DNA from 4 places in the Arthrobacter sp. YD2 genome. Region 1 is predicted to be linked to each of the others. Evidence: riboswitches for the same ligand, from Rfam matches in the RefSeq annotation. Region 1 holds a riboswitch; each other region holds the start of a gene.
What was found. Region 1 has a riboswitch for S-adenosylmethionine ahead of QWJ37_RS00720 (cobalamin-independent methionine synthase II family protein). Riboswitches for the same ligand answer to the same signal wherever they lie in the genome.
Positions count from the first base shown of each region.

Region 2: it holds a riboswitch for S-adenosylmethionine, as region 1 does, so the genes downstream of both, QWJ37_RS11820 (bifunctional o-acetylhomoserine/o-acetylserine sulfhydrylase) here and QWJ37_RS00720 (cobalamin-independent methionine synthase II family protein) in region 1, are expected to answer to the same signal.
Region 3: it holds a riboswitch for S-adenosylmethionine, as region 1 does, so the genes downstream of both, QWJ37_RS03740 (hypothetical protein) here and QWJ37_RS00720 (cobalamin-independent methionine synthase II family protein) in region 1, are expected to answer to the same signal.
Region 4: it holds a riboswitch for S-adenosylmethionine, as region 1 does, so the genes downstream of both, QWJ37_RS13480 (ABC transporter substrate-binding protein) here and QWJ37_RS00720 (cobalamin-independent methionine synthase II family protein) in region 1, are expected to answer to the same signal.

Region 1 covers NZ_JAUHHB010000001.1:132,658-137,257, forward strand. Annotated here, with positions in the region: gene QWJ37_RS00715 (peptide MFS transporter) at 47-1,516, shown strand; SAM riboswitch class IV at 1,640-1,767, shown strand; gene QWJ37_RS00720 (cobalamin-independent methionine synthase II family protein) at 1,784-2,989, shown strand; gene QWJ37_RS00725 (hypothetical protein) at 3,041-3,253, shown strand; gene QWJ37_RS00730 (hypothetical protein) at 3,334-3,693, opposite strand; gene pgm (phosphoglucomutase (alpha-D-glucose-1,6-bisphosphate-dependent)) at 3,815-4,600, shown strand, end outside.
Region 2 covers NZ_JAUHHB010000003.1:159,809-164,408, reverse strand. Annotated here, with positions in the region: gene QWJ37_RS11830 (hypothetical protein) at 61-1,005, opposite strand; gene QWJ37_RS11825 (VOC family protein) at 1,176-1,826, opposite strand; SAM riboswitch class IV at 1,988-2,104, shown strand; gene QWJ37_RS11820 (bifunctional o-acetylhomoserine/o-acetylserine sulfhydrylase) at 2,184-3,500, shown strand; gene QWJ37_RS11815 (homoserine O-acetyltransferase) at 3,516-4,600, shown strand, end outside.
Region 3 covers NZ_JAUHHB010000001.1:757,882-762,481, reverse strand. Annotated here, with positions in the region: gene QWJ37_RS03760 (ATP-dependent DNA ligase) at 1-1, opposite strand, end outside; gene QWJ37_RS03755 (alpha/beta hydrolase) at 12-563, opposite strand; gene QWJ37_RS03750 (LLM class flavin-dependent oxidoreductase) at 655-1,674, shown strand; gene QWJ37_RS03745 (hypothetical protein) at 1,720-2,013, shown strand; SAM riboswitch class IV at 2,277-2,409, shown strand; gene QWJ37_RS03740 (hypothetical protein) at 2,425-2,856, shown strand; gene QWJ37_RS03735 (VOC family protein) at 2,937-3,371, shown strand; gene QWJ37_RS03730 (hypothetical protein) at 3,419-3,589, opposite strand; gene QWJ37_RS03725 (CPBP family intramembrane glutamic endopeptidase) at 3,690-4,451, opposite strand; gene QWJ37_RS03720 (NAD(P)H-hydrate dehydratase) at 4,536-4,600, opposite strand, start outside.
Region 4 covers NZ_JAUHHB010000003.1:528,956-533,555, forward strand. Annotated here, with positions in the region: gene QWJ37_RS13470 (hypothetical protein) at 1-343, opposite strand, end outside; gene QWJ37_RS13475 (hypothetical protein) at 493-1,182, opposite strand; SAM riboswitch class I at 1,757-1,846, shown strand; gene QWJ37_RS13480 (ABC transporter substrate-binding protein) at 1,951-3,642, shown strand; gene QWJ37_RS13485 (ABC transporter permease) at 3,646-4,600, shown strand, end outside.

The sequences.
Region 1 (4,600 bases):
GGGATTGGGGGGCGCTCACCCGCTTCGGGAGTGGGACCATTAACGGGTGAGCCATACCCCCAGTAACCCAGGCGTCCAAGAAGCGCGTAAAACCTTCTTCGGCCATCCCCGGATGTTGGCCAATCTCTTCAGTGTCGAGCTGTGGGAACGATTCTCGTTCTACGGCATGCAGGGCATCCTGCTGTACTACATGTACTACTCGGTCACTGACGGCGGCCTCGGCATCGATATTGCTGTTGCAACCTCTCTGGTCGGCGCCTACGGCGGCGGTGTCTACCTCTCCACCATTCTTGCTGCCTGGCTGGCGGACCGCGTCCTCGGGTCCGAGCGCGTGCTCTTCTACTCTGCCGCCGTCGTTATGCTCGGCCACATTGCCCTGGCCGTCCTGCCGGGCACGCCCGGGCTGGCAGCGGGCCTGATCATGATTGCCCTCGGTTCCGGCGGCGTCAAAGCCAACGCCACCTCCCTGGTGGGCACCCTGTACGCGGAGAAGGATGAACGGCGTGACGCCGGGTTCTCCATCTTCTACATGGGCATCAACCTTGGCGCCCTGGTGGGCCCCCTCCTGACCGGCCTTGCCCAGGTGGAACTCGGCTTCCACTACGGCTTCGGCCTCGCCGCCGTCGGCATGGCCATCGGCCTGGTCCAGTACGGCATGACCCGCAAGTACCTGCCCGAGACCGCCCACGAAGTGGCCAATCCGCTGCCTCGGCAGCAGTACCTCAAGGTAGGGATCTACGCGGCGGCCGCCGTCGTCGTGATTGTCCTGGCCGTGGTGTTCGGCATCCTGAGCGCCGGCAACCTGGCCGTGGTGATGGCCGTTGTGGCCATCCTGGCCGCGGTTACCTACTTCGTCATCATCCTGGGCAGCAAAAAGGTCAACAAGCTGGAACGGCGCCGGGTGTACTCCTTTATGCCGCTGTTTATCGCCAGCGCCGCCTTCTGGGCCCTGTTCCAGCAGCAGTTCACCGTGGTGGCGCTGTACGCCGACACGTCCCTGAACCGGACCATCTTCGGCTGGACCATGCCGCCGAGCTGGGTGCAGTCGATCAACCCGATCTTCATCATCATCTTCGCAGCCGTCTTCGCTGCGGTCTGGACCAAGCTGGGCGACCGGCAGCCGTCCTCGCCGCTGAAGTTCGCCCTGGGCCTTGCCGTCATGGGCCTGGCATTCCTCGCCTTCATCCCGTTCTCCGGCGGCGGCGCCAACAGCACCCCGCTGCTGGCACTGGTCGGCATCCTGCTGCTGTTCACCTTCGCGGAACTCTTCATCTCCCCGATCGGCCTGTCCGTGGCCACCAAACTGGCCCCGGAGGTCTTCCGGACCCAGATGGTTGCCCTGTTCTTCCTCTCGGTTTCCCTGGGCACCACCCTCGCGGGCTGGCTGGCACAGTTCTACAACCCCGAGACCGAGGTCAGCTACTTCCTGTTCAGCGGCGGAACCGCCATTGTCCTGGGCATCGCCCTGGCAGCGGCGACCCCGGCCATCAAGAAGCTGATGAGCGGCGTGCGCTAGCCGCAGGGCAGCACCAACGCCTCCTCATGGACGGCGGCACCGGGATTTCCCGGGGCCGCCGTCCTTTTTGCGTTCCGTCATGTACTTGGTGCGGGCGGCACGGCATGGTTACGATGGCACCAGCTTCAGGAGACACGGCCGCCAAGCTCCGACTTGGCCGTGCACCAACCCCATGCTTCACGGGTGGTTCGGATGACGAAGCGGCCCGCTCCGCCTTTTTTTCAGGCATCCGGTGCGGGCAAGAGCACGAAATCCCAGAGGATTCCCATGCGTAAAAGCACTGACCGTATTCTGACCACCCATGCCGGTTCCCTTCCGCGCACGCCCGAGCTGCTGGCTGCCAATGCCGCCCGGGAGGCGAACCCTGCGGATACCGGGGGCTACGCGGAGCTCCTGCAGGCCGCCGTGACGGACCTGGTGCGCCGCCAGCAGCAGGCAGGCATCGACATCCCCAACGACGGCGAGTACGGGCACGCCATGTCCTCCGCAGTGGATTACGGCGCCTGGTGGTCCTATTCCTTTGCCAGGCTCAGCGGTCTCAGCGTGGCCGAGACTGGCATCTGGGAGATGGAACCCGTCCGCTCCTCGCCGGGCAACGTGGTCCTGACGAGCTTCGGCGACCGCCGCGACCGGCAGCGCTTCGCTGCGGCCTACACCGACCCGTCCTCGGGGATCACCACCGGGGCGCAGAAGATCTTCCCGAAGGTCACGGGTCCGGTGAAGTACACCGGGCACGACGCCGTGGCGGGGGATATCGCGAACCTGTTGGCCGGCCTGGCCGCGGCAGATCTGACGGAAGGATTCCTGGCCTCGCTTTCCCCCGGTTCCTGTTCCCGGATTGCCAACGAGTACTACGCCACGGAGGAGGAGTTCATCTACGCGTGTGCGGATGCCATGCGGGAAGAGTACAAGGCGATTATCGACGCCGGGCTGATCGTGCAGATTGATGATCCGTCGATTGCGGAGAACTGGGACCAGATCAACCCGGAGCCTTCGGTTCAGGACTACCTGCGCTTCACTCAGATCCGTGTGGAAGCGCTGAACTATGCGCTGCGGGGCCTGCCGGAGGATCGGATCCGCTTCCACCTGTGCTGGGGGTCCTGGCACGGGCCGCACACCACCGACATCGAGTTCCGGCATCTGGTGGACACGCTGCTGACGATCAATGCCGGGGGCTACAGCTTCGAGGCGGGCAATGTGCGCCACGAACATGAATGGCGGGTCTGGGAGGACACCAAGCTGCCGGCGGGCAAGGTGATCATCCCGGGCGTCGTCTCCCATGCCACCAACGTGGTGGAACATCCGGAGCTGGTGGCGGACCGGATTGAACGCTTTGCCCGGCTGGTGGGCCGGGAGAACGTCATCGCTTCCACGGACTGCGGCCTGGGCGGGCGGGTGCATCCGCAGATTGCCCAGGCCAAGCTTGAGGCGCTGGGGGAAGGTGCACGGCTGGCCAGCAGCCGCCTCTGGTAGCTAAAGTTGCGATCATAAGGTTGCTGATAGTCGAAGGCAGAGGAGGGCATCATGGCTGACACCAATGCGAAGGATCCCGGACCCGAACCGACCAATCCAATCGAGAACGCCGCCGACAACCTCATGCAGAACCTGGGCGAAGAGGTGCCGGACGGCAGCGGCAGCCAGGACCGGTCCGATCCGCGCACCGAGGTCCATTCGAACCTGGCCCAGGGCCTGAACGCCGATAACTCGAATTTCACGGCGAAACACAAGGACCGCTAGCCCGGTTCATCCGACTGCGGTACGCGGGAGAGTACTCCGCGTGCCGCAGTCCTTTACTTAAAGGCCCGTGGAAATGCGCGCTAACTGCCCAGACCGGCGCTGGTCAGGGTCAGCATTCCGGCGGCAGCGGACAGGAGACCCAGCGCGCAGACGGTATTGAACACCGTCCAGCCCTCCTGCCGCCGACCGCGGGCAACCAGGACGGCGGCGGCGGCCCAGGCTGCTGCGAAAGCCAGGACGGGCAGGACGCCGCCGGCAATCCCGGCGGCATCCGAGGCCCAGCGTGGCAGGGCAAATGCACTCCGCTGGGTCCAGGAGAACCAGAACACCGGCGTTGCACAGACGTACGCCGCGTTGAGGAAAACCGCGGCCGCGACGGTGCCGGGGCGCACGGCACGGGCGCGGACGCGTCCGGGGGCTGCACTGCCCTGCATGCTCATGCCTGTCCGCCTTCCCCGCCGGTCCCGCCGCTGTGTGGATAAGAGCATACGGCGGCGGCAGGCGATACACGCGTAGCAGTCCGTCTGCCGCCCCCGGTGTTTCTTTGGCATGCTTAGGGGTATGTCTAATCGTGCAGGCAACCGTGCCGAACCTTCCGACCTTGTAGACCTCACCGCGCTGTTGGACGCCTATTACGACGTCGCGCCGGACCCATCGAACATCGCCCAGCGGGTGGCGTTTGGTACCTCCGGCCACCGGGGTTCCTCCCTGAACGGCGCTTTTAATGAACGGCACATTGCTGCCATCACGCAGGCGATTGTGGAGTACCGCACCTCGGCAGGCATCACCGGGCCGCTGTTTATGGGCAAGGACACCCATGCCCTCTCCGAGCCGGCACAGAACACCGCCCTGGAAGTCCTCGCCGGCAACGGCGTGAACGTGCTTATTGATGCACGGAACGGCTTCACTCCCACCCCGGCCGTCAGCCACGCCATCCTGAAGTACAACGCTTCGCGGACCGATCAGGCGGACGGCATTGTGGTCACGCCGTCCCACAATCCGCCCGCAGACGGCGGTTTCAAGTACAACCCGCCCACGGGCGGTCCTGCCGGATCGGACATCACCAACTGGGTGGCGGACCGTGCCAACCAGCTGCTTGAAGCCGGCCTGGAGGGCGTGAAGCGCATTCCGCTGGGCGAGGCCCGTCTGGCCGACTCCGTAGGGACCTACGACTTCCTGCAGAACTACGTCCAGGACCTCCCCTCGGTGCTGAACCTGGATGCCATCCGCAGTGCCGGGCTGCATATCGGTGCCGACCCCCTGGGCGGTGCGTCAGTGGATTACTGGGGCGCCATTGCCGAAGCGCACCAGCTGAACCTGAGCGTGGTGAACCCCAATGTGGATCCG
Region 2 (4,600 bases), on a different contig from region 1:
TGCCAGTTTGCGGCGGAGGGAATTCCCAAAACGGCAGGGAATTCCCAACCGGCAGAGAGTTCAGCGCTGGCGGCGGGTTGGAGACAGGCCAGCTTGGATCAGCCGGTGGACCAGGCTCTCCGGGTGCTGCGCCGGCATGCGGATATCGCGCCAGGACCAGCGGACAAAAGCGACCCCGGTTGCACGGATGGCGTCTTCGCGACGTTTTTCCCGCATCAGCGTGTCCCACGACGGAGGGAGTACGGATCCGTTGGCACCGTACTTCACTGCACCGTCGAATTCTCCGACCACCCGCTGGTCCTTCCAATAAAAATCTGTTCGGAAGTGACCCATTGAAGTAAGAAATTCATACTGAAGCTCCGGAACCGGAAAACCATGGCGGTGCAGAACTGCACGTGAATACGATTCCCCTGGGGACTCGGACCGGGGGTCGGCAAAGTCGATTACGCGCCGGGCCCTCGTCTGTTTGGCCATGTCGGGCAGGTTCCGAGCCAGTTTTTCCAGCTCGTCTTTGTTCGTGGCTGGGCGGCCGTGCACCAGGTCCGGGCGCAGGACACTGTCCATAGCCGGAACTGAGTGCTCGAAAGCCAGATACGCGGCCATGTCCAGAGCGGTCTGTGCACGGGAGGTCAGCGACATTCCCTCCACAACATCGAGCGGCTCCAGCAGCTTACGTTCCGTCCAGTGGAGACCGCCCCGGCGCCGGCCGTGGGAGGACGGGGAAGCCAGCAGTAGTACCTCAGGTGGTGAATCGATCACCGGTAGCCCCCAAATGACGGCGGCGGACTGCTGGACGAGGACGCGTTGCCCGGGCACCTGTTGTGATGCTGCCTGGATACGTACCCGCTCTTTTTCCCAGGCACGGAGCTGTCGCCATACCTCGACGTCGATATAGATCCCGGCACGAAGCCGCACCAGTTGCCCCGCCCGGCACTGCAGGGCAAGGGAACGGCGGCCTGAGCCGAAGGAATCGGCGTCAGCCGCGAAGATGAGCTCGGGATTCACGCCTTCAGGGTGGAAGGGCGGTGGCGTAGATGCGAGCGAACCAGGCTCAAATGTGGAAAACCTGCGGCTCGGAGAGAGAATCTACCGGTTTGGGAAATTCCTGCCACTTTGCAGCGGAGGGAATTCTCAGACCGGACGGAAAACCCCAAACCGGCCGAAAAACCCCGGAGCTAGATCTCCACCCGGCCGTTGGCGGTGTCGAAGGTGACCGACATGATGCCGGGCGTGCCGGCCGGAGCGATCCAGGTGACATCGACGCCCTCCAGCGGTGCCTCCACCGGGTGGCCCAGCCAGTCAGTGACCCGGGCAGCCGAACCGGCGATGGTCAGCGAATTCAGTTTCACCGAACCGGGCATCCCGGGCAGGGCATTGGAGGGGTGCAGTGCCTCGGTGCCGTCATCCCAGCGCAGCAGGTAGGGCACCTGGGGATCCGCGATCAGGCCGTTGATGCCGATCTGGCGCCAGGTGAGTTCCTGGCCATCAGGGAATTTGCGGTTGCCCGGCACTGACGGGCGGCCCAGGCGTTCTTCGAAGGGCGAGAGGTCATCGACTGCAACGCACCACCCCATCCAGCCGCCTCCGCATTCGGAGCGCTGGCGGACGGCCTGCCCGAAGGGCGCCTTGTCCGAGGCAGGGTGGTTGAGCACCTCGACAACTTCCACATATTGGTTGTTGGCCAGGGGCAGGATCATATTGCGGGTACCGAATCGGGGGTGGACGCCACCCTTTACGAAGTCGGCTCCGAGAGCAGCAGCAATCCTCTCGGTGGTGGCCAAAAGACCGTCGGATTCACAGGCATAAGAAACATGGTCCAAGCGCATGCGGCTCATTGTGGCACGTTGTGATGCCCGTCTCGACTAAGGGAAGCCTAAGAAGAAATCCAGTTGCCTCAGGACACGAAATCTATACACGGGGCCGGTTATTTTTTCACGAAAAGTCACGAAGGTTGCGCATCCTCAGCGGATCAGTTTTTATGGGTGCAGGTCATGAGTGCCAGCAGATAGCCCCGGCTTGCTGGCCGGCAACCCTCCAACCGCGGTGGGGTGCCCCGGGTGAAGACCTGGCCGCACGCCAAAAGGGCGTCCGGCAAGCGCGGGTCCCACAAACCCCACCGGACATCCGGCGTACCCGGATGTTCCCGCGAAGGTAGTGTGCGGCCCCTGGAATGAGGGAGCATCATGAGTGCAGATTGGTCTTTTGAAACCCGTCAGATCCACGTAGGACAGGAGCCCGACGCCGTCACCGGCGCCCGCGCCCTGCCCATCTACCAGACATCGTCCTTCGTCTTTCCCAGCGCCGAGGCAGCCGCAAACCGGTTTGCCCTGGCCGATCTTGAACCCATCTACACCCGGATCGGAAACCCCACCCAGGAAGCGGTGGAGAACCGGATCGCGTCCCTGGAAGGCGGGGTCGGCGCACTGCTGCTGGCCTCGGGACAGGCCGCGGAAACCTTCGCCCTGCTGAACGTGGCCCAGGCCGGTGACCACATTGTGGCCAGCCCCAGCCTGTACGGCGGCACGTACAACCTGTTAAAGCACACGCTGAAGAAGTTCGGCATCGAGACCACCTTTGTGCAGGACCCGGATGACCTGGAGCAGTGGCGCACCGCGGTGCAGCCCAACACCAAGGCGTTCTTCGGCGAGGTGGTGTCCAACCCGCGCCAGGACGTACTGGACCTTGAAGGCATCAGCGCCGTGGCACACCAGGCCGGGGTGCCGCTGATCGTGGACAACACGCTCGCCACGCCGTACCTCATCCGCCCCATTGAATGGGGTGCGGACATTGTGGTGCACTCGGCCACCAAGTACCTCGGCGGGCACGGCACCTCCATTGCCGGCGTCATCGTGGATTCGGGGAACTTCGACTTCGCGGCGGACCCGGAGAAGTTCCCCGGCTTCAACACACCGGATGAGAGCTACAACGGGCTGGTCTACGCCCGGGACCTGGGGGTCGGGAGCCCGCTTGGCGCCAACCTGGCCTTCATCCTCAAGGCACGTGTGCAGCTGCTGCGCGATCTCGGCTCGGCGGTCTCACCGTTCAACGCGTTCCTTATTGCCCAGGGCCTGGAAACCCTCAGCCTGCGGGTGGAGCGGCACGTGGCCAACGCCGTCGAGGTTGCCAACTGGCTGGAGGCGCACGACGACGTCCTGTCCGTTGCGTACGCGGGCCTGGAGTCGAGCCCGTGGTTCGAACGCGGACGCAAGTACGGCCCGCGCGGAACGGGGGCCATTGTGTCCTTCGAGATTGCCGGGGGAGTGGAAGCAGGCAAGCGGTTCGTGGATGGTTTGGAACTGCACTCCCATGTGGCCAACGTGGGTGACGTGCGCTCGCTGGTCATCCATCCGGCCTCCACCACGCACAGCCAGCTGGGAGCCGAGGCGCAGCTCGCCGCCGGAGTCAGCCCCGGGCTCGTGCGGCTCTCCGTGGGCATCGAGCACATTGACGACATCCTCGCGGATCTCGAGGCCGGCTTCCGGGCCGCCAAGGGCGCGTAACGGGGCACCGTGACTATTCGGCATTCTGCACCGCAGTACCCCGCCACCGCCGTGGACGGGGTGCTGCGGTTCGCCTCGATCGGCGGACTTGAACTGGAAACCGGCGGATACCTGCCCGACGTCGTCCTCGGGTATGAGACGTGGGGCCAGCTGAACGCGGACGCGAGCAACGCCGTGTTTGTGGCCCACGCCCTCACCGGAAGCACCCATGTGGCCCGCGGGCACACGGATGAGCCCGGCTGGTGGGATGAGCTGGTGGGGCCGGGCCGGCCCGTGGACACCAATCGGTTCTACGTGGTCGCGGCGAATATGATCGGCGGCTGCTACGGCTCCACCGGCCCGTCCTCGCTGGACCCGCAGGGCCTGCCGTGGGGCTCACGGTTCCCGCTGGTTACCATCCGAGACGCCGTGCGGGCCGAGGCACGGCTGGCGGACCGCCTTGGCATTGCCCGCTGGCATGCCGTGCTGGGCGGCTCCCTGGGCGGGGCGCGGGCGCTGGAATGGGCGGCCACGGAGCCGGACCGGGTGCAGCGCTGTGCCGTGATCGCGGCAACCCCGGCCAGCACCGCCGAACAGATCGCCTTTGCGCAGGCGCAGATTGCCGCCATCCGGCTGGACCCGGACTTCAGCGGCGGCGATTACTACAACGGGAACCCGCCCCTGGCAGGCCTCGGCCTGGCCCGGCGGATCGCCCACATTACCTACCGGTCCGAACCGGAGCTCGAATACCGGTTCGGGCGCAGCCCGCAGGAGGACGAGAACCCCTTCGGCGCCGTTTTGCCCGCTGAACGGGGCCGATACGCCGTCGAAAGCTACCTCGACCACCAGGCCGGCAAGCTGGCCGGCCGTTTCGACGCCAACACCTACCTGGTCCTGACCGAAGCGTTGATGGGGCACGACGTCGCCCGCGGGCGCGGCTCGCTGCGCCAGGCCCTGGCGCGGACGACGGCGGAATTCTTTGTGGCTGCCGTGGAATCAGACCGCCTCTACTTTCCGCAGCAATCGGCCGACCTCGCTGCGGCACTGCCGCGCGGCACACAGGTGCATTTGATCCGCGCCCCGATAGGGCACGACGGTTTCCTCACCAACGTGCGGGAGAT
Region 3 (4,600 bases), 630 kb from region 1:
TGAGCCCATTCTTATCCGAGCGGAGCCCGTTCCCCCAGCCCTGCGAGGAAGGCGGTAAGTAAATCCCTGCCCTGTTCCCAGTAGCCGACGCCGCTTTTCTCATTGATGTGGGCCAGTTCCCCCGCGCAGATCACGGGAACCCTCCATGCTCCGGCCATCGCCTCTGCTGCCGGCAACGCACAGTACGGGTCACTTTCGCTGGCCACGAGCAGAGCCGGAACGGGCAGCTCCTGCAGCCGCGGATTACGGAAGGTTCCGGCCGGTGCCGGGAAGGATGCGGCGGCGGGATCAGGCGGGCTGACGAGGAAGACGCCGCGGGCGCCACCGGGATTTCGCAGCAGCCATTCTGCGGCAGCCAGGCAGCCCAGGCTGTGCGCCACGAGCACGGTGTCTCCGTGCCGCTCTCCGGCGGCCCGGTCCAGCGCCGCCATCCAGTCCTCCAGCTCGGGTTCATCCCACGACGACGGCGCGAAACGGGTGACGTTGGGCAGCTCCGCTTCCCAGCGGCTCTGCCACTGGTCGGGTGGTGAGCCGTTGTAACCCGGGACCATGGTGATGTGCACTGTGCCTGTTTCCTTACGGTGGTTTCGCGGCGCCCGGCCGCGGGTCTGGACGGCCGGGAATACCGCAGAGTGCTCCGGCGCTGTGGCTGATATGAAACGAATAGGGTTCCTGTCCTTCGGACACTACCGGAACGCACTGGGGTCCCGGACGCCCAGTGCCCGGGACGCAGTATTGCAGCAGATCGAGCTGGCGGTAGCCGCGGAGGAAATCGGCGTCGACGGCGCGTACATGCGGGTACATCACTTCGCGCCGCAGTTCTCCGCCCCGTTCCCCACGCTTGCCGCCATGGCGGCCCGGACCAGCAAAATCGAACTCGGCACCGGCGTGATCGACATGCGCTACATGAATCCGCTTTCGATGGCGGAAGATGCCGCAGTGGCGGACCTGATCAGCGGCGGACGGCTGCAGTTGGGCATCAGCCGGGGATCCCCCGAGCCTGCCCTGCGGGGTTATGAGTCCTTCGGTTACGTGCCGGGGCCGGACTCCACCGACGCGGACATGGCTCGCCAGCACACCGAGGTGTTCCGTGCCGCCATTGCCGGTGCCGGGGTGGCCCAGTCCGATCCGGCAATGACCGGGACAACCGCCCCCATGGCCATCGATCCTCTTTCTCCCGGTCTGCCTGAGCGCATCTGGTGGGGTTCGGGCACCCGGGCCACGGCCAAGTGGACCGGTGAGCAGGGCATGAACCTGATGAGTTCCACCCTGCTGACCGAAGACACCGGAGTTCCGTTCGACCAGCTGCAGGCCGAGCAGATCGAGGTCTACCGCAAGGCCTGGGCCGACGCCGGCCACCAGGGCACGCCGCGGGTCTCCGTGAGCCGCAGCGTCATCCCTCTGGTGACCGGGGAGGACCGGCATTACTTCGGTCTTCGCGCGCAGGCCGAGGGACGTGACCAGGTGGGCCACCTCGACGGGGGCCTCGCCCGGTTCGGCAAGAGCTACATCGGCGAACCCGACGTGATCGCTGCCGAACTGGCCGCTGACGCTGCCGTGCAGGCCGCAGACACCGTGCTCATCACCGTGCCCAATCAGCTCGGCGTGGACTACAACGCGCACCTGCTCGAAAGCATCGTCAAGCTCGTGGCTCCGGACGCCGGCTGGCGGTAACGGGGCGGTGTGAGGAATCGCTCCCTGCTCAGTAGGATCAAACGTATGGAGAGCGATCGCCACCCCGCAGATGAGGGGTGGGTGTTTGCCCCTGCACCGCCGGACACGAGTACCTATACGGGCCTTGGGACAATCACCGTCGACGGCGAGACGTTTGCAGTGCGCAGGCGTGACGAGGATGGAACGATTCTCTATGACTGGGTCTCGGGACCCAACAATGGTTATGGATTCAACGCCCTCGGCAGGCGTGAACCGCCCACGCATCAACAGCACGTGGCCGCTATTCGCGATTTCCTCTCGTCCATTGACCCCGCGACGGGGTACTTCCACGACCCGTAGGCTCAAGACTGCCAGCTGAATTGGTGATTGAGGCTAGTGCCTGACAGGCAAGTCAGGGTGCCATCGCCCAGACGAGATGCCGTGTGCCGGACGGGCCGGGTAAGGCGGCTTTATTAACTCTCGCGAGCTCTGCGAGCGGGAGTTTTCGTTGCCGCCGTCCCGGTCCGCCCGGCGCACCGCCGCCCGACGCCGCACGACCACACCAGACCCTGATATTGCGTCTCTGTCGAAATGTCGGTGCCCTCGGTTACAGTAGTTTCTAGCTTCACGAGATGTGGCCTCCGCCCGGTTCGCCGGGCATAAAAGCTCCGACTGGCCCCACACCAACCCCACTGTTCGGCGGGTGGTTCGGATGACGAAGCGGCCTGCTCCAACCGGTGCAGGCAAGGACAACCTGAAAAGGAACCCACTGTGAGCATGTCCAGTGTCAGCAACTCCGGCTTCAACCCCGATTTCAACAACTCCTCCATCAGCAGCAGCTGCTCCGGTTTCGCGCCCGGCCACAACGTCCATTGGATCCACCGCCGCCGGCTCGAGGCGTGGGATCAGTGGTCCGACGTCGAGGTCGCAGCCGACCCGGAGCTGGACCTCATCCACCTCGTAATCGACGGAACGCAGCAGCTGATGTGGTTCCACAACGTGGGCGCCGTGGCCGCCGCCCTGGACGCCGCCGTCGACACACCACAGTGGTGCCAGCGATACTCCACACTGATGGTGCCCGGCGGTTTCGGCTCGGATGCCCGGAGCTCTTTTTTCTACTTGGCCCGGCCGGAGCGGGTGCTGCCCTGCATCGGCTCTCCGGTCCGGGCTCCCGAAACCGAGCGGATTGACGGCCAGGCCTGATTCCCGGCCGGTGAATATGCGGACTGCATCTGTCCGCATACCAATGACGGCCGTGCTGTTCGGGTTCTAGCCTCAATGCCATGACGAATATACAGATCTGCGTTGACTGCACCGATGCCCACCAACAGGCGGATTGGTGGGCCGAAACCCTGGGCTGGACGCTCGAGCCCGTGGACCAGGACTTCATTTCGTCCATGCTGGACCAGGGCTTGGCGAACCCGGAGGACGTTATCGAGCACAACGGTGTCCGGGTCTGGCGGGACGGCGCCGCCATCTGTCCTGCCGACGAGGTGGGCCGGAAGGACCGGTTGCGCATCCTGTTTCAGCCGGTTCCCGAGCCCAAAACCGTCAAGGACCGCATTCACCTGGATGTCCGGCTCCAGGGCCAGGATAAGGACGCGGCCCGGGCCGCCTTGGAGGAACGGGGTGCGTCCTTCCTGACCGAAGCAAGCCAGGGGCCGCACTCCTGGTACGTCATGGCGGATCCCGAAGGCAACGAGTTCTGCATCAGCTGACGGGGTTGCCGGGGACAGGCGGCGCAGGCCGCAGGCCCCCGGCCGCGTCAGTTAACCGTTCCGGTGTCTCCGCGCAACTCTCCGCGCAGCTGGGCAATCCGCAGCCGGAGGAAAATGATCACGAGTACCAGGGCCCAGACCACAAGGACGGCCACTGCGACCACCAACAGGAAATACAAAATTACGAACACTGCGCCGATTCCTGAGCCTACTGACACGCCGATCCCCCGATTCTGTGTGCCGGCCCCGGGACGGGTCCGGTCCTGCCACCGATGCTAGGGCATGGCTTCCTGCCGGGGCCGCATTCCCGCGGCGAGATTACTGCTGCAGCAGTTCCGGCGGAATGGCGTAGATCAGCACCACGCTGAGCAGGTTCTTCGCAGCATGCACGCCGTAGGACAGCATGAAGTTGTTTCCTGCCCATACGTACAGCCCGACCAGGACGGCACCGGTGGCCAGATAAGGCATCAGGACCGGCAGTGACAGGGATTCCTTACCCACAATGTGGATGGAGGCGAAGAGCAGGACGGACAGGATGCTGCACGCCCAGATGTTCCAGTAGCGGCTGAGTTTGCCGATGAGCAGGTGCCGGAAAATGTACTCCTCCACGAAGGGCGCCAGGATGACGACCAGCGGCACCACCAGCCAGGGAGACATTTCGGTGACCAGCCCCTGCACAGCCTCCTGGTTCACGGCGGTTTCGGCCTGGCCGGCGATGATCACGCCCACCATGGAAGCGATGATTGTGAGGATTACGCCAATCGGGATCAGGGCAGCGGTCAGCACCGGCCGGGTGGCAAGGACCCGGGTCTCGCGGGCAACATACCGCCGGGCGGCAATAAGGGCCAGAATTCCAGCGACCGCATAGAAGCCCAGATTGATGACGTAGGCCGCCACCACCGGGTCCGGAATCAGCACCGAGAGCCCGGGAATGTTGATGGGCACAAAACTCAGCAACAGCAGGAACAGGACGTAAAAGCCCGCCGCGACGCCGTCGCTGCGGGTGAACCGGTAGGAAAGCCACGGGATTTGTGCCGCTGCCCGCCCCGACGGGCCGGTCCGGTATTCGTTAGCTGTCATCACCTCAGGATAAGAGGCCGTGCCGCCCCGTGCAGCCCGTTCTTGGTTCAGCGCGTACGGCGGCCGCCAAAACGCGCCCGCTGCCTAGTTCAGTTCCGCAATCACAGGCGGCATGGCCTCCAGCAACTCGCGTGCCAGGAAGCTGAGGG
Region 4 (4,600 bases), on a different contig from region 1:
GCCGGTCCCGGAGGTAATCGGCGCCAGCGGCTACCATGCCCTCCTCAAGCAGCTTGAACAGGGTCCTCGCCTGCTTTTCCTTGAGGTCCTGACGGGCCTGTTCGGCCTGGGTCTTCGCGAACCGAACCTGACGGGCAACATCCTCCAGCGCGCCGATCAGGATGTTCCGTGCTGCCAGCTGCGCTGCGGCATTCCGGCGGTACGAGTCCGCGAACGGGCCGCGGAATTCTTCCAGCGCTTCTCCCGTAGCCGAGGCCCGCGGACCGCGCTGCTCACCCAACGCAGCGGCGGCCTCGTCACAGGCCGCTATGAGCTGGTCAGCCGTGCCAGCATCAAAGTCCATTTCAGGATCCCCCATCCCCCGGCAAGCACTTCCGCTTCTGAGCCGCAGGATAAACAGTACATGTACCGCCCCCGGCGAAGCCTGCCCGATCCGGGGTGCGGCGGATCACCGGACGCCGTGCGCGCCGGCTGGATTCTCCGGTTCCTGCCTCACTCCGGCCGGGCCGGTTCCAGAGGCGGGTCGTAGCACTCGGCCACCACCGCCGCAGCCGGTCCGGCGGTTGCGGCAGCAGCTTCCCGGACCATCCCGGCAAAGGACGCGGGTCCGCAGACGTAAATCCAATCCGGGTGCAGGGTAGCCAGGACGCCCAGCAGATCCTGAGCGGTGACGCGCCGGCCCTGGCTGCCGGCATCCCACAGCCGCAACTCAACGGAGGTTGCCAGCCCGCCGGCTGCAAGAACGTCGCGGACCGTGTCGCATTCATCGCTGCGGCCTACAAAAAACAGGGCGGCGCGTTCATACTGCCGTGCCGGGTCCCGCAGCAGCCTCCCCAATAGGCCCAGACCGGAGGCCAGACCGGAACCGGCGGCAACGAACAGGGGGCGGCGGACGGAGCCGGGCAGCAGGATGCCCGGGCCCGGCCGGGAGATGGACAGCACCGCACCGCCTGCCGGGTCCAGCATCGCCGCGCTGACCAGCCCGCGTGCGCTCCGCTTCACGTAGAGGGTCATGGTGCGGCTCCCGCGGTCTACGGACAGCACCGCAAAATAGCTGGTATGCACCCCCGTTGCGGCGGCAGCGGAAACAGCAACGTGCCCTCCTTCCAGCAGGTCCTTTTCATCCAATTCAGCGGGCCATTCCAGCTGTACCAAGGCTGCCGTTTCATGGACCGAATACACGCGATGGCCTGGAATCTTCCAGCATATTTCCGGGGCGGTGGATATACCCATTTAGCACCAATCCTGACGTTTATAAAAGGGTTTTAAAAATGTGGTTGATTTTTGCGCAGCCTTCGCGTCCGGCCCGGCGGGTCCGCATGACGGCGGCGGATTCCCCACCCCTGAAGCCGGTGAACGGCAACCGGCCGGTACCGGCTTTCGCCTTGCTGTCGGCAGGGACGAAACGACCGGAGAGAATAACTTCAGCAGGCGGTCACAATGGTTTACAAACAGCCGCCGGGGATATATTTCCCGCTATTCATAAACCCCTAGTTCCAGCGAGGCAGCTGAGATATCCGGGGTCCGGCGGAAACGGGATGTGCAGAACCGTACTCCCAGCCGGCACCGCATTGTCAAGCCCGGCCGGGCCCGGCAAAAAGGAACAAAACAATCCTCCGCCAGGTCCTTCGCGCGCGCGGTAAGGGCCCATCAAAAACTGTCTTTGTCATCAAGGGAAATATTTCGTCACCGGCCTTGCGGACCGGGTCCGGGCGGGTTTGTATGGGTCCTGTCCGCACAACCTGTTTTGGACGACTTACCATCCAGAGCGGCTGAGAGACCTGGCTCGTTGACGTCGCAGCAACCACCCTTCGGGGGACGGTGCTAATGCCAGGACCGATGGAGAAACCTCATTCACCGTTGGTCCATGACCGCTGCTTTGCCATGCGGTGATGGCCTCCAACGTGCCTGGATGCGGTGTGCCTCGGTGATGACTGAGAGGACCGCCCCATGCTTTACCTGAACCAGACAGACCCTCACCCCGGACCAGGGGCCACCCCCGATACCGGGGCGCTGCTGCGGCGGCGCACCGCCCTGAAGATCGCCGCCGCTTTCGCGGCGGCAGCCCTGGCCCTGACCGGCTGCCAGCAGGCGGCGTCGGACCAGGGCCCCGGAACCCGGGTGGCCGCCGGAACCCCGGTGGAGGGCGGCACCCTGATCTACGCCGAGGTCACGCCGATCAACAACTGGCAAACCCAGTCCGCCCGGTTTTACGAAAAAGCCAACGTGCTGAACAGCGTGCTGGACCGGCTGACCTATTTCGATCCGGAGTCAGGTGATCTGGTGCCGTGGCTCGCCTCCGAATTCTCAGCCAACGCCGAGCACACCGAGTTCATCTTCACCATCCGCCCCGGTGTCACCTTCAGCGACGGCACGCCGCTGGATGCCGCCGCGGTCAAAGCGAATCTGGACAGTTTCGGATTCGGTATTCCCGCTGCCCAGATCCAGCCGAACGTCGACTTCGCCGGCTATACCTCCAGTGAAGTGACGGCCCCGGACCAGGTAAAGGTCACCCTGGCCGCTCCGAATTCCAACTTCCTGCGGGCCACCTCCTCCGTCACCGCCGGTCTGGTCTCCCCGGCCACCCTGGGCCTTGACGCCGCCGGACAGTCCGCCCTGTCCCGCATTTCCGGTTCCGGCCCGTTTGTCTTCGAATCCGAGAAACCCGACGAGGAGGTGGTGCTGGCCAAGCGCGGGGACTACGCGTGGGCACCCGAGACCGCGGACAACCAGGGCGCAGCGTATCTGGACCGGGTGGTCATCAAGTACCTGCCCGAGGTGGCGCACCGGGCCGGTGCCGTGCAATCCGGTCAGGTGGACCTGGTCCGCGGACTGCAGCCGGCAGACGAAGCCGCACTGGCCGCCAGCGGGAGCCAGGTCCTGGCGCCGGCGGGAACCGACCTGACGTCAAACATGGCCGCTGTCCGGACCGGCAGCGGACGGCTCGCAGATCCGCAGGTCCGCCGCGCACTGCAGCTGGGCATCGACCGGCAGTCCATCAAGGACACCGTGCTTTCGGACAGTTACACCATCGCCGCCTCCGTGCTGAACCACGGGGCACCGGGATTCGTGGACCTCAGCGCTGAGCTGGCCTATGACCCGGAACAGGCCAAGGCCCTGCTGGACGACGCCGGGTGGACGGTGGGCGCTGACGGCATCCGCGATAAGGACGGCGAAAAGCTGGCCCTGACCGTCACCAGCTCCAACAACTCCGTGGTGATCAAACCGGCCTTCGAACTGATCGAACAGCAGTGGCGGCAGATCGGCGTGCAGCTGAAGAACCGGGCGGCGGACAACACGTTCCTGGCCACCGCCATGCCGGACCCCGCCGTCGAACTCTTCGGCACCCGGCAGTTCATATACGGCGGACTCGGGCCCATTTTCGAACCGGACAACAACACCATGACCCACACCTCGGACCCGGCACTGAATAAGCTCTTCGCCGCCGAGCGCGCAGCCGGGCCCGGACCGGACCGGGACCGGATCCTGGCCGAGGAGCAGCGTGCCCTGGTCCTGGAGCAGGCCTACTCCCTGGTGCTGTGGGACGAGGTGCAGGTCTACGGCGCAGGCCCGGACACGCACATTGACTTCACGTCCGGAACAGCGCCCATCTTCCAGGGCGCCTGGACGGCGGGGAGCTAAGCCGTGACCCGTTATCTGTTGCTGCGCACCGGCCAGGCCGTCCTGGTGGTGTGGCTGGCGTACACGCTGATTTTCCTTGCCGTGCAGCTGCTGCCCAGCGATCCGGTCACCATTTTCCTCACCGCGGATTCGGCCGTGGACCAGGCCGCCATCGACACCATGAAGGCCCAGTACGGGTATGACCAGCCGCTGGCGGTGCAGTACCTCCACCAGCTCGGCGCCCTGCTGCAGGGCGACGCCGGGTACTCGCTGACCTCCGGGGAACCGGTGATGCAGCGGATCGGCGGGGCGCTGGGCTCCACGCTGGCGCTGGCCGGATCGGCTCTGGCGGCCGCCGTCGTTATTGCCCTGGCAGTGGTGTCCGCCGCGGTGCTGGCACCGTCCGGGCGGGTGCGCCGGATCCTGGCGAACCTGCCGCCGCTGTTCTCGGCGGTGCCGGTGTTCTGGCTGGGCCTGGTCCTGCTGGAGCTGCTCTCCATCCGGCTGGGTGTGCTCTCCATTTTCCCCGACGGCTCGTTCCTGTCCCTGGCCGTGCCGGTGTTTGTGCTGGCCGTCCACGTCTCCGCGCCGCTGGCACAGGTGCTGCTGAAAAGCGCGGACCAGGTCTACCGGCTGCCGTTCATCGACGTGCTGCGGGCCAAGGGCGCTTCCCCGGCCCGGATCTTTTTCCGGCACGTGCTCAAAAACGCCGCCGGTCCCGCGCTGGCCATCCTGGGCATCACGGTGGGCACCCTCTTCGCCGGGTCCGTGATCACCGAAACCGTGTTTTCCCGCACCGGGCTGGGGTCCGTGGTGCTGCAGGCCGTGACCGCTCAGGACGTGCCGCTGGTCCAGGGGCTCGTCCTGCTGACCGCCGCGGTTTTTGTGGCAGTCAACCTGGCGGTGGACCTGATCCACCCGCTGCTGGATCCGCGCATCCTCACCGACGCACAGCAGGGCTCTGCCCGTGCCCTCGCTG